DNA from 3 places in the Pseudomonas sp. S2_A10 genome. Region 2 is predicted to be linked to each of the others. Evidence: riboswitches for the same ligand, from Rfam matches in the RefSeq annotation. Region 2 holds a riboswitch; each other region holds the start of a gene.
The links. Region 2 has a riboswitch for cobalamin ahead of cobO (cob(I)yrinic acid a,c-diamide adenosyltransferase). Riboswitches for the same ligand answer to the same signal wherever they lie in the genome.
Positions count from the first base shown of each region.

Region 1: it holds a riboswitch for cobalamin, as region 2 does, so the genes downstream of both, AB4N41_RS20365 (CbtB domain-containing protein) here and cobO (cob(I)yrinic acid a,c-diamide adenosyltransferase) in region 2, are expected to answer to the same signal.
Region 3: it holds a riboswitch for cobalamin, as region 2 does, so the genes downstream of both, AB4N41_RS23615 (ABC transporter substrate-binding protein) here and cobO (cob(I)yrinic acid a,c-diamide adenosyltransferase) in region 2, are expected to answer to the same signal.

Region 1 is NZ_CP162773.1:4,534,094-4,538,367, forward strand. It holds gene cobM (precorrin-4 C(11)-methyltransferase) at 30-776, opposite strand; gene AB4N41_RS20355 (cobalamin biosynthesis protein) at 855-1,268, opposite strand; gene AB4N41_RS20360 (CbtA family protein) at 1,265-1,966, opposite strand; gene AB4N41_RS20365 (CbtB domain-containing protein) at 1,978-2,175, opposite strand; cobalamin riboswitch at 2,299-2,517, opposite strand; cobalamin riboswitch at 3,392-3,603, shown strand; gene cobW (cobalamin biosynthesis protein CobW) at 3,703-4,274, shown strand, end outside.
Region 2 is NZ_CP162773.1:3,726,116-3,730,389, reverse strand. It holds gene bluB (5,6-dimethylbenzimidazole synthase) at 1-236, opposite strand, end outside; gene AB4N41_RS16825 (cobyrinate a,c-diamide synthase) at 233-1,615, opposite strand; gene cobO (cob(I)yrinic acid a,c-diamide adenosyltransferase) at 1,612-2,223, opposite strand; cobalamin riboswitch at 2,307-2,536, opposite strand; gene AB4N41_RS16815 (hypothetical protein) at 2,699-3,283, shown strand; gene AB4N41_RS16810 (PQQ-dependent sugar dehydrogenase) at 3,350-4,274, shown strand, end outside.
Region 3 is NZ_CP162773.1:5,287,171-5,291,444, forward strand. It holds gene AB4N41_RS23600 (ABC transporter ATP-binding protein) at 1-151, shown strand, start outside; gene map (type I methionyl aminopeptidase) at 355-1,146, opposite strand; gene AB4N41_RS23610 (ParD-like family protein) at 1,143-1,370, opposite strand; cobalamin riboswitch at 1,580-1,771, shown strand; gene AB4N41_RS23615 (ABC transporter substrate-binding protein) at 1,912-2,925, shown strand; gene AB4N41_RS23620 (FecCD family ABC transporter permease) at 2,922-3,938, shown strand; partial or broken gene AB4N41_RS23625 (ABC transporter ATP-binding protein) at 4,031-4,274, shown strand, end outside.

The sequences.
Region 1 (4,274 bases), 810 kb from region 2:
TGGGAGCGAGCCTGCTCGCGAAGGCGTCTTCAAGGGCGATAAAGATGCGCATGCCCGGCGCGATACAACGATGATTCGCCAAACACCTCGCTGCCCAGCACCCTGCCAACCAGAATCAGCGCCGTACGCCGAAAGCCTTTGGCCTCGACCTTGTCGGCAATGTCCGCCAATGTACCTACCACCCAGTCCTGATCCGGCCATGTCGCGCGGTGAATAACGGCAATCGGGCAGTCCGCGCCGTAATGCGGCAGCAGTTCGACCAGTATCTTTTCCAGATGATTGACCCCCAGATGAATGGCCATGGTCGCGCCGTGCTGCGCCAGGCTCGCCAGTTCTTCGCCGGCGGGCATCGCGGTCTTGTCGGCGTAACGGGTCAGGATCACGCTTTGCGAAATGTCCGGCAGGGTCAACTCGGCGCCCAGCAGCGCTGCGCATGCCGCTGTGGCGGTCACGCCCGGAATGATCTCGAAAGGAATGTTCAGCTCACGCAAGTAGCGAATCTGCTCACCAATCGCGCCGTACAGACCTGGATCCCCCGAATGCACACGGGCAACATCCTGGCCTTGGGCATGGGCAGTCCTGATCAAATCGATGATCTGTTCCAGATGCAGTTCAGCGCTGTTGACCACGGTTTCGGCTTGATGACCTTCCAGCACCGCTGCGGGTACCAGCGAGCCGGCATAAATGATCACCGGGCAGCTGCGAATCAGCCGTTGGCCTTTGACGGTGATGAGTTCCGGGTCGCCTGGGCCGGCGCCGATGAAGTAGACGGTCATCGTTGAATCCTTGTGAAGAGGCGCAGGCACACTGCAGATGAAGCGTGCTCATGATCAATGGCGGGGATTATCGGGATTTTATGCAGCGCCGGCCAATGCCAGCGTGGCCTGCGCATATTTCTGCCGGGGAATCAGCAGTTTCGCCGGCGCCTGAATCAACTGCTCGGCCAGCGCCAGCGCGGCGCTTTCCGCCACGCCGTAGCAGCCGGTGCGCTCAAAGGCGATTTGCGATTGATGGCTGAGGCGCTGCTGATAGGGCGCCAGCTCGGCACTGTTGAAATACTGCAGCGGCAGATTCAATTGTGTGGCCAGTTCCAGCAACCCCGGTTCGTCGCGCTTGAGATCGATACTCGCCAGAGCCTTGACCGCTCGCAGCTCGATGCGGTGCGCCTGCAATGCTTGATCAAGTAACGCACGCAGCGTACTGGCCGGACAGCCGCGCTGGCAGCCAAGGCCGACCACGAAGGTCGGCGCTGCGCGGTCATCGGTCATGCCTGATATGGGCCTGCGCTTTTGCGGCGGAACAACCAGGCACTGATCAGGCCCAGAGCCAGCCAGAACGCGACGTTGGTCAGCTGCGAAGCGATTTTGAACTGGGTTTCCAGTGCCTCTGGAGCGAGCATCGAATGCACCTGCGGTTGCGGCGCGCCGATCACATGCGGCACGGCGAGAATCGCTACACCAAGAAGCTTCATCAGCCAGTGACGACTGAAGGCGATCAGTGCCAGGCCGACGGCGGTCGAAGCGGCAGTGCCGATCCACCAGATCTGCCGCGATGCCAGATCGGCAGCCGCAGTGCCCGGCAATTCAGGTGGCAGGCCCAAGGTCGGCGCGAGAACGAACGTGGCGTAACCGGCCAGACCCCAGAGCAGCCCTTGCGAGGTCTTGGTCGGCGCGCGCAAGGTGTACAGGCCGGCGAGCATCAAGGCGAAACCCACTGCCACCACCAGATTACCGCCAGTGGTCGAGACCACGCGCTGCCAGCCGTCTTCCGGCTCCCAGGCTTCGCCATCATGGCTGTGGGCGGCGGTGCCGGCGGCGTGTTCGTGGACTTGCGCGACCGGTTCGGATTTCTCGAAGGATTCGGCCTGCAGAATCAACGGTGATACCCAGAAACTCTGCAGCAGGGTCAGCAGCAGGGCGGCCAGCAAGCCGGTGAAGCCTGCGGTTTGCGCGATACGCTTGATCATTTCGGCAGGCCTCAGTGGCACGGGAACGCGGCGCTGTGGCGGGTATCGTGGGCGGCGTTGTGCACCGCTTCGATGTGCGAGAAACCGGCGAACCAGACCAGGCTGGCACCGAGGATCGAGGCGAAGAGGGCGGCGGCGACGCGTTGGCCGAGTGTGGTGCTGCTGGAGATGTGGTCAGTGTGGCTGACGGTGTTACTGATGATCGACATAGCGCTTCCCTCTGAAATGTCAGCGGGTAAACAGAGCGCATGAAAATCCCTGCGGGCCGGGCACGCAGGAATTTCGAACAGCGCCCGCCCACCGCGGGTTTGTTTGTGTTCAGCGGCGCTTGCGCGCGCTGGGTGTTGCGGGCCGGTCTCCGGGCTCGCGAGGGGTTGGCTGGTCGCCGACCTGCAAGCATCACCTTCCCATGCCGGGGCACAGTGGATCTGACGCTTCGCTCGCTTACCGTTGCGGGGGCAGCACCGGACTGACATGGCTTTGAGTAAAGCACATGATTCACCGGTTTCCCGTTTCACCCTGTGAAGGGCACCCGTAACAAGGTGTGCAGGAGAACATGGGTTTGGGTTTTTAGTCAATTTCCGGGAGTTTTCGGTACTGCGATGTGGGCATTTTTCTGATGTTTTTGTGTGTATATCCGTTGCTGCGGGTGTTGCTGATTACGGTTTCGCCCTTACGGCGAGGCACTTTTTCCAAACGCCGAAAAAGTACCCAAAAAGGCTTGCTCCTACGTTCGGCCCTCGCAGGCTCGGGTTCCTTCGCTCCGGGACTGATCCGGGCGCAGCGGCTCCGGTTTGCTTCGCTGCACCTACACTCGCTGTGTACGACTGCGTCGTACGGTCGCTGCGCTCCCACGCCCGGATCAATCCCTCCACTCAGCCTTCCGACGTCGCCGGTGGATCAAGATCAAGAGCACTCGAGCTTGCGCTCATTGTTGAGTGGGGCGGCTGCGCTGCTTTACTTTTGCTTTTGTGGGAGCGAGCCTGCTCGCGAAGGCGGCCTGACAGCCGACCTGTTCTTGAGCTGGTGCGCGATCCAACTGTAGGAGCTGCCGAAGGCTGCGATCTTTTGCTTTTGCCTTTGCCTTTGCTTTTGCTCTGGCTTTTGATCTTTTGCCCCTTCGGCAGGCTTCGTTACGGGATCGATCCGGGGGTGGGAGCGCAGCGACCGTGCGACGCAGTCGTACACAGCGGAAGGAGGTGCAGCGAAGCAAACCGTAGCCGCTGCGCCCGGATCGGTCCCGTAACGAAGGTACCCCGAGCCCCAGCGAGCGGGCCGTACGCCGGGGCAAAGCCTTTTGGTTCCTTTTTGGCGTTTGAAAAAGGGACTCGCTGTAAGAGCGAAACCATAAGAAGCCGTTACCGCAGCAACGGATATGCCCCCGAACTCAAACTCAACGCCCATTGACCCACGACGGACCCATGCGTAGCCTTGCGCTTTCGAGGTTCTTCGGCACTCGCCGAAGCTAAGAAGGGAACGCGGTCAAAGCCGCGGCTGCCCCCGCAACTGTGAACGGTGATGTTCGTTGCCACGCCACTGCCAGCTCAACCGATGAGCCAGCGGGAAGGCGCAATGGACGCCAGGCCCAACGCCTGAACGCCGTCAGCCAGGAGACCTGCCTCGTCACAGATTCTCACTACAACCGGGCGGGGTGATCCGGTGGCGAATGCTTCCGGCGTGCATGCGCGCTGCCGGTTCTCGTCCCGTATGCCCGCCGCTTGCCAAAGGGCATACCGATGAAAACACTGGCCAAACTCCCCGTCACCATCGTCACCGGTTTCCTCGGTTCGGGCAAAACCACGCTGCTGCGGCACATGCTCGACAACGCTCAGGGCCGGCGCATTGCGGTGATCGTCAACGAGTTTGGCGAGCTGGGCATCGACGGTGAAATCCTCAAGCAATGCACCATCGGCTGCACCGAAGAAGAGGCCAGCGGCCGCGTTTATGAGCTGGCCAACGGCTGCCTGTGCTGCACCGTGCAGGAAGAATTCTTCCCGGTGATGCGCGAGCTGGTTGCCCGTCGCGGCGATCTCGACCACATCCTTATTGAAACCTCGGGCCTAGCCCTGCCAAAACCGCTGGTGCAAGCCTTCCAGTGGCCGGAAATTCGCAGTGCCTGCACCGTCGACGCAGTCATCACCGTGGTCGACAGCCCGGCCGTCGCTGCTGGCACCTTCGCCGCGTTCCCGGATCAGGTCGATGCCCAGCGCAAACTCGATCCGAACCTTGATCACGAGTCGCCGCTGCATGAACTGTTCGCCGATCAACTGGCCAGCGCTGACCTGGTGATCCTCAACAAAGCTGACCA
Region 2 (4,274 bases):
ATGCGCTCTTCTTCCACCAGATCGCGGATCTGCCCGCGCAGAGCACGATCGCTGATGCGGATGAAGCGCCAGGGCTGCATCAGACCGACGCTCGGCGCTTGATGAGCGGCTTCGAGCAGACGACGCAGCAGTTGCGGCTCGACGCTGCCGCCGGTGAAGTGGCGCATGTCGCGGCGCTCGGCGATGGCCTTGTAGACCGCTGCGCGTTCGGCTTCGGAGAATGTGTTGTCGGTCATGGCCCTTTCGCGAGCAGGCTCGCTCCCACAGGGTTCAGGTCATCCATTGTGGGAGCGAGCTTGCTCGCGAAGGCGGCCTCACGATCTGGCGCAAACAATGCCGCAATCGCAGTCGGATTCGATGGGAAATAAAAGTGCACGTACGACGCCGTCATCCGCCCCTCGCGATAAACCGCCTCAGCGCCGCGCCCGCCATTGGGACTCAGCCCACGGGCAATCGGCGTCAGCGCTGTGGTGGTCAGGGAATGATGATAGGTATGCCCACGCAACTCCCCTTCCGGCAATTCAACCGCCTGCAACGCCAGCGCCGCCAGACGCTTCTGCATCACCGCCTCGCCCTTGAGCAAACCGACCAGCTCAGCACGGGTGCCTTCCACGTCAGTCAGCGAATCAAGCAGGTAAAGCATGCCGCCACATTCGGCGAGCAAGGGCTTGCCCGCCGTATGGTGCGCGCGGATCGCCGCCAGCATCGAGGCGTTTTGCGCCAGCGCGACGTGATGCAACTCTGGATAGCCGCCCGGTAGATACAGGCTGTCCGCCTCGGGCAATTGCGTGTCGCGGATCGGCGAGAAGAAGCGCAATTCGGCGCCCATCGCCCGCAGCAGATCGAGACTGGCGCCATAGGTGAAGGCAAAGGCTTCATCGCGGGCAACGGCGATGCGCACACCTTTTAATAGAGGCTCGGCGGCGATGATCTCAGGCGCGGCGAATTCTACGGCGGGTGGCAGCGCGACCTCGCAACTGCTGGCCAGCGCATCGGCGGCCGCGTCGAGGCGCAGATCCAGATCATTCAATTCGCTGGCCTGAACCAGGCCGAGGTGGCGGCTCGGCAATTCGATACCGGTTTCGCGGGACAGCGCACCGTACCAGCGCAGACCTTCGGTGAGGCTGCCTTCGAGTAATTGCGCATGGCGCAAGGTGCCGACGCGGTTGGCCAGCACGCCAGCGAACGGCAAGTCCGGCTGATACTTCGCCAGGCCCAGCGCCAAGGCGCCAAAGGTCTGCGCCATGGCGGTGCCGTCGATCACGCCGAGCACCGGCACACCGAAGTGGCGCGCCAGATCAGCGCTGGACGGCGTGCCGTCGAACAGGCCCATCACGCCCTCGATCAGAATCAGGTCGGCTTCGGCGGCGGCTTCCCACAACAGCCGGCGACTTTCCTGCTCGCCGACCATCCACATGTCCAGTTGATACACCGGCGCACCGCTGGCGCGCTCGAGGATCATCGGGTCGAGAAAGTCCGGGCCGCATTTGAACACGCGCACCTTGCGCCCTTGGTTGCGATGCAGACGGGCAAGTGCGGCGGTGACGGTGGTCTTGCCCTGACCGGAGGCCGGCGCGGCGATCAACACCGCCGGGCAGTGACGTGGTTGCTTCAAAGTTCGACGCCTTTCTGCGCTTTGATCCCGGCCTGGAAGGCGTGCTTGAGCATGCCCATTTCGGTGACCGTGTCGCCCATCTCGATCATTTCCGGCTTGGCGCCGCGACCGGTGACCACCACGTGCTGCATCGGCGGACGCGCCTGCAAATCGCTGAGCACCTGATCGAGATCGAGGTAGCCGTGCTTGAGGGCGATGTTCAACTCATCGAGCACTACCAGACCGATCGAAGGGTCGCGCAATAATTCGCGGGAGACTTCCCAAGCGGCGGTCGCCGCGGCGATATCGCGCTGACGATCCTGGGTTTCCCAGGTGAAGCCTTCGCCCATGACGTGGAAACGCACTTGCTCGGGGAAGCGGCGGAAAAACAATTCCTCGCCAGTGCTGTTGCGGCCCTTGATGAACTGCACCACGCCGCACTGCATGCCGTGGCCCATCGCGCGGGCGAGCATGCCGAACGCCGAGCTGCTCTTGCCTTTGCCGTTGCCGGTCAGCACCAGCACCAGGCCACATTCGTCGGGCGAGTTGGCAATGCGTTCGTCGATCACGGCTTTCTTGCGCTGCATGCGCGCCAGATGGCGTTCGTCACGCTCGGGGGAATCAGTCATGGGGGGAGCTCTCCGTTGAGGCTGGATAACGGCGGGCAGGCACAAGAATAGACGGCAAAAAGCCTGGCATCGCCCACCGTGATGCCGCTGAGATGGATCAGGCCGGTCTCCGGGCTCATGAGCGGCGTTTCGCCGGACTGCGCGCCTTCCCGCTTCTTTCGAGGCAGTGGCTCAAGGCGCAGTTTTCACTCATTTACCGTTGCGGGGGCAGCGCCGGGATCGTCGTGGCTTCGCTTGAAGACCACCCTCACCGGCTTCCCTGTTTCACTCTGTCGACGCGGGGCCACAGAGCACCTGAAACAAGCGGCGAAGGTTAGAGGGTTGGGGGTGGAGCGTCAATTGAAGAGGCGCTTTGCGCGCGAATAACTGCCGTTGATCCATTGTGCAGCGGCAATCTTGTGCCAGACTGCGACAAGTGATATCAAAGAGCCATGCTTTTCCCGAAAAGCCCACTACAACAATAAGGATGACGACGATGCAAGGCATGATCATCAGCAACCCGCGCCTGGAATTCCTGCGCCCGCTGCTGGAACGCTGGTTTGACTGTATCGATCGCTACAACACCGTACGCGGCGACAACGACACGCCATATTGGCACGACGAGAAAGCCAATCTCGGCCTGCTCGCGGCAGCGGCGTGGATGGCTGAAATGGTCACGCTGAACGACACGGCCACGCGCAAACAGAACGAAGAAGGCGAACGCAATGCTCGCGCCGACCTGCTGATTGCCGGCGCCGAAGACCGCGCGTTCATTCAGGCCACGCAACGCTGGCCACGGGTCAACAACCTCAACCTGACCCAGGCACTGCTCGACGTCACCGCTGATGCCAAGCGCATCAGCTACGCCAGCGATCTCAAGCTCGGCTGCCTCTTTGTTGCTCCGCAAAAAGCCCAGCACAGCGCCAGCCCTGAAGAACTGCAGGACATGGTCGACGACCTGCAAAAGGAACACACCTGCGCCGTGGCCTGGTATTTCCCCTACGCCTATCGCAAATTGCACAGCGACGCGGGCAACTATCATCCCGGCATCGCCGTGCTGTTCAAGGAAGCCCGCGGTTGAGCAGTTGAACCATCGGGCCTGCGCCCTCCTCTATGTTTAGGAATGCATTCATAGGGAAGATCAGCAATGCGCAAGGCCCAACTCGCTCTTATCATCGCCGTCGCTGGCGGGCTCGCCGCCTGCGGTGAAACCTCCAGCCTGCAAGTCTCCGACGGCACCGGCCCGTCACCGAAACTGCCCGAACCGAACAAGACGCTGATACCGACAGTCAACATCGCCCCGGCGGTGGGCTGGCCGGACGGCGCGAAACCGATCGCAGCGGCCGGCACCCAGGTCGCCGCGTTTGCCGAAGGCCTCGATCACCCGCGCTGGCTCTACGTGCTGCCCAACGGCGATGTGCTGGTGGCGGAAACCAATGCGCCGCCCAAGCCCGATGACAGCAAAGGCATTCGTGGCTGGGTGATGAAGAAAGTCATGGGCAAGGCCGGCGCCGGCGTGCCCAGCCCGAACCGCATCACCCTGCTGCGTGATGCCGACCACGATGGCGTCGCGGAAACCCGCACGGTGTTCCTGCAGAACCTCAACTCGCCGTTTGGCATGACGCTGGTTGGCAACGATTTGTACGTAGCCGACACCGACCGCCTGCTGCGTTTCAACTACGAGCCGGGCGCCACCGAGATCAAGACCCAACCGATCAAAGTCGTCGACTTGCCCGGCGGCACGCTGAATCACCACTGGACCAAAAACGTCATCGCCAGCAAGGACGGCAACAAGCTCTACGTCACCGTCGGCTCGAACAGTAACGTCGGCGAAAACGGTCTGGATCAGGAAGAAGGCCGCGCGGCGATCTGGGAAGTGGATCGTGCGACCGGCAATCACCGGATCTTCGCCTCGGGCATCCGCAACCCTAACGGCCTTGCCTGGGAACCCACCAGCGGCGCCTTGTGGACAGCGGTCAACGAGCGTGACGAAATCGGCAGCGATCTGGTGCCGGACTACATCACCTCGGTCAAGGACGGCGGCTTCTATGGCTGGCCGTTCAGCTACTACG
Region 3 (4,274 bases), 1.6 Mb from region 2:
CGGGACGTCGATGACGGTGAAAGCGCTATCGGCAGCGGGCATGCCGCTCAAGGCCGGCGATCCGGTACGGGTGCGCTGGGCGACGGCGGATGCTTGTGTTTATACCGAGTGGACCGAGAGCGATTTGAACAAGGCTGCCGGTGCTCACTGATTGCGCTGAGTCAGTTGGATCTACCCCCTCACCCCAGCCCTCTCCCCCACGGGGGGCGAGGGGGAAAGGGAGCCGATCTTCATGCTGTTCAAAATGTAAGTTCGACTCGGTATCGCACGTCGGCGTATCTCGCAACAACACCTCGGTCAGTCCCCTCTCCCATTGGGAGAGGGCTAGGGTGAGGGCAAGCAGGCGACACGGTATTAGCCAATGGCCCGGTACCCTTCAATCTCATCCGGCCAAGCCGTCAGCAATTCAAACCCGCTCTCCGTCACCGCGACCATATGCTCCCACTGCGCCGACAAGGAGCCATCCTTGGTCAGCACCGTCCAGCCATCCGGCATGTTCTTGACATGGCGTTTGCCGGCATTGAGCATCGGTTCCACGGTGAAAATCATCCCGGCCTTAAGCTTCAGCCCTTGATTGGGAAAGCCGTAATGCAGGATCTGCGGTTCGTCGTGATAGACCTTGCCGATACCGTGGCCGCAGTATTCGCGCACCACGCTGAAGCCCTCCGCCTCCGCCAGGCTCTGGATCGCGTGGCCGATATCGCCCAGTGTTGCGCCCGGTTTCACTGCACGGATGCCCGCGCACATGGCTTCGTAGGTGGTCTTGATCAGGTGCTGCGCTTCGGGAGTCGCCTCGCCCACCACATACATGCGACTGGTATCGCCGAACCAGCCGTCCTTGATCACCGCGATGTCGAGGTTGACGATGTCGCCGTCTTTCAATGGAGTACCCGATGGAATGCCGTGGCACACCACATCGTTGACCGACGCGCAGACGGTTTTCGGAAAGCCGTGATAACCGACGTTGGCTGGCACCGCCTTCTGCACGTTGACGATGTAATCGTTGCACAGTCGATCCAGCTCATCGGTGGTCACGCCAGCCTTCACATGCGGCACCAGCATTGCCAGCACTTCAGCGGCGAGTTTGCCGGCGGCGCGAGATTTTTCGATGTCGGCCGGGGTGTTGATCTTGATCTGGTTTCTCATGCGCTGACGGCTTCCTGAGTCAGTTGTTGCAGATCCAGCCCACCATTCTGTTCGGCGCGGATCAGCAGGCGGCAAATGGCGCTGTGGTCGAGGTTGGGATGCAGCTCGGCGAGCATGCCGATGCGCATCCAGTGCTCGGCCTGCGCGTTGATCGAGCGGCTGAGGGCGTTGCTGGAGATGCGCAGGTTCTCGTGCATGTCCTCTGAGATTTTTACGATGCCCATATATGAATCCGATACGATGTGTATATGGAACGTATATTAGCCAAGCTTACCCTCGGATTGCAAACGCTTCGCCACGCAAACACGCACCCGTGTAGGAGCTGCCGAAGGCTGCGATCTTTTGATCTTGCCCGTTAAAGACCAGATCAAAAGATCGCAGCCTTTGGCAGCTCCTACCAAAGCAGATTCGGCTCCCCATCAGCGGCCTGATCGACTACCATGCCCGCGCCGGTTTCCACACGGAATTAATAGGGAATCCGAGATGCTCCACGCATCAATCGGAACTGCCCCCGCAACTGTAGGTGCCGAGCCTGCTCCTCGACTGCCACTGGGTGAACCCCGGGAAGGCCGGAGCGTGGCGATGACGCATCAGTCAGGAGACCTGCCGGCACAGTGACTGACCAACCGGCGGGGTGTCCGGGAAGGACATCGTGCCGTGCGCATTTTCCCCGTGCCGGCCTTGCGTAGTTTCCACGACCGCGCCCGAGGTGTGTTTCCAAACCGTACCCGCCCGCTCCCGTACGGTTCCCCTGGAGACTGCCCCATGCTGCTGCCCCGCGTTGCCACCCTGCTCACCGCTCTGAGCCTTTGCCCCCTGGCGCAAGCGGCGCCGACTGCGTATCCGCTGACCGTCGAAAACTGTGGCAGCAGCCTGACCTTTCAACACGCGCCTGCGCGCACGGTGACCATTGGCCAGGCCGGCACGGAAATGCTCTACGCCTTGGGTCTGGGCGACAAAGTCGTCGGCACTTCGCTGTGGTTCAACGATGTGCTGGGCACATACAAAGCACAGAACGACAGGATCGAGCGCCTCGCCGACAACGAGCCGAGTTTCGAAGCGGTGATCGCCAAACGCCCGGAGCTGGTTGCCGTCGAGCTGGAATGGATGGTCGGCCCGCAAGGCGCGGTCGGCACCCGCGAGCAGTTTCATGAACTGAAGATTCCGACCTATCTGCTGCCCTCCGATTGCGAAGCCAAGGACAACCTCGTCGGTTCGGACGGCACGCGGCTGGCGCCGTTTCGCATCGACAGCATCTACAAAAGCGTGAGCCAACTGGCGGCGATTTTCGACGTGCAGGCGCGTGGCGAACAGCTCAATGAGCAGCTCAAAGCCAGCCTCGCGCAATCGATCGCCACCGCGAAAAACCAGCAGCGCAAAGACGTCAGCGCTCTGGTGTGGTTCTCCAGCGCCGAGATGGACATCGAGCCTTTCGTGGCCGGGCACAAAGGCGTTCCCGATTTCATGCTCAGCACCCTCGGCGTGCGCAACGTCGTCGAGTCGGATGAAGAATGGCCAACGGTCGGCTGGGAAACCATCGCCAAGGCCAACCCGACGTTTCTGGTGATCGCGCGCATGGATCGTCGACGTTTCCCGGCGGACGACTATCAGAAGAAACTCGCCTTCCTGCGCAGTGATCCGGTGACGCGCAACATGGACGCGGTCAAGCACAACCGCATCATCATCCTTGACGCCATGGCCATGCAGGCCAGCCTGCGCACCTTCGACGGCCTCGCACAACTGGCCAGCGCGATCAACGGCTACGACCTGTCGCCATGAGCAGACGCCTGATCCGTTTGCTGCTGGTGCTGTTGACGCTGTCGGTCGCGCTGATCGGCGGCGTGGCCATTGGCGAGACTTCGATCGAGCCGAGCGTGGTGTTGCAGGTGCTGGCCAACAAGCTGTGGGGCGCCGGTTATGTGCTCGACCCGATCGACGAAGGCATTGTCTGGAACTATCGCCTGACCCGCGCGCTGGTCGCGGCGGCCTGCGGCGCCGGTCTGGCGACCTGTGGCGTAATCCTGCAGTCGCTGCTGCGCAATCCGTTGGCCGATCCGTATCTGCTGGGAATTTCTGCTGGCGCCTCGACCGGCGCGGTGATGGTCGCCCTGCTCGGCGTCGGTGCCGGGGCGATTTCATTGTCGGTCGGTGCTTTTGCCGGCGCGGTGACCGCTTTCGCACTGGTGATCCTGTTGGCGCGAGTCAGCGGCTCGGCCAGCGGCACCGGGCAGATCATTCTGGCCGGGATTGCCGGCTCGCAGCTGTTCAACGCCCTCACCGCTTTTCTGATCACCCGCTCGGCCAGCTCGGAACAGGCGCGCGGGATCATGTTCTGGCTGCTCGGCAATCTCGGCGGCGTGCGCTGGCCGTCGGTGTGGCTGGCGGTGCCGGTGGCAGTGTTGGGGTTGGTTGTTTGTCTGTGGCATCGCCGGGCGCTGGATGCGTTCACCTTTGGTGCGGACTCGGCGGCGTCTCTCGGCATTCCAGTGCGACGTGTGCAAATTCTGTTGATTGGCTGCGCCGCGCTGGTGACGGCGGTGATGGTGTCGATTGTCGGCTCGATCGGCTTTGTCGGTCTGGTGATTCCCCATGCCGCGCGGTTGTTGCTCGGCACCGGCCATGCGCGTCTGCTGCCGGCCAGTGCGTTGGGCGGCGCAGTGTTTCTGATCGCCGCCGATGTGCTGTCACGCACCCTGATCAAGGGTCAGGTGATTCCTGTCGGCGTGATTACCGCGCTGGTCGGCGCGCCAGTGTTCGCGCTGATTCTGGTGGGCCGGAGATCGGCGCGATGAACACGGTTCTGAGTTGTGCGGGTGTGGGCTTCAAGGTGCGCGGTGCCGAGTTGCTCAATGGTGTCAGCCTCGATGTCCAGCGCGGCGAGACCCTGGGCATTGTCGGGCCGAACGGTTCGGGTAAATCCACGCTGCTGAAACTGCTCGCTGGCCTGCGCGAACCGAGCGCAGGTCAGGTGCAGCTCGACGGTCGGACGCTGGGCAAGATGTCGCGGCGCACTATCGCGCAGACGCTCGCGGTGGTTGAGCAACAGGCCGATACCGACGATGGCATTCGCGTGTTCGACGCGGTGGCGCTGGGGCGGACGCCGTGGTTGTCGGCGCTGCAACCATGGT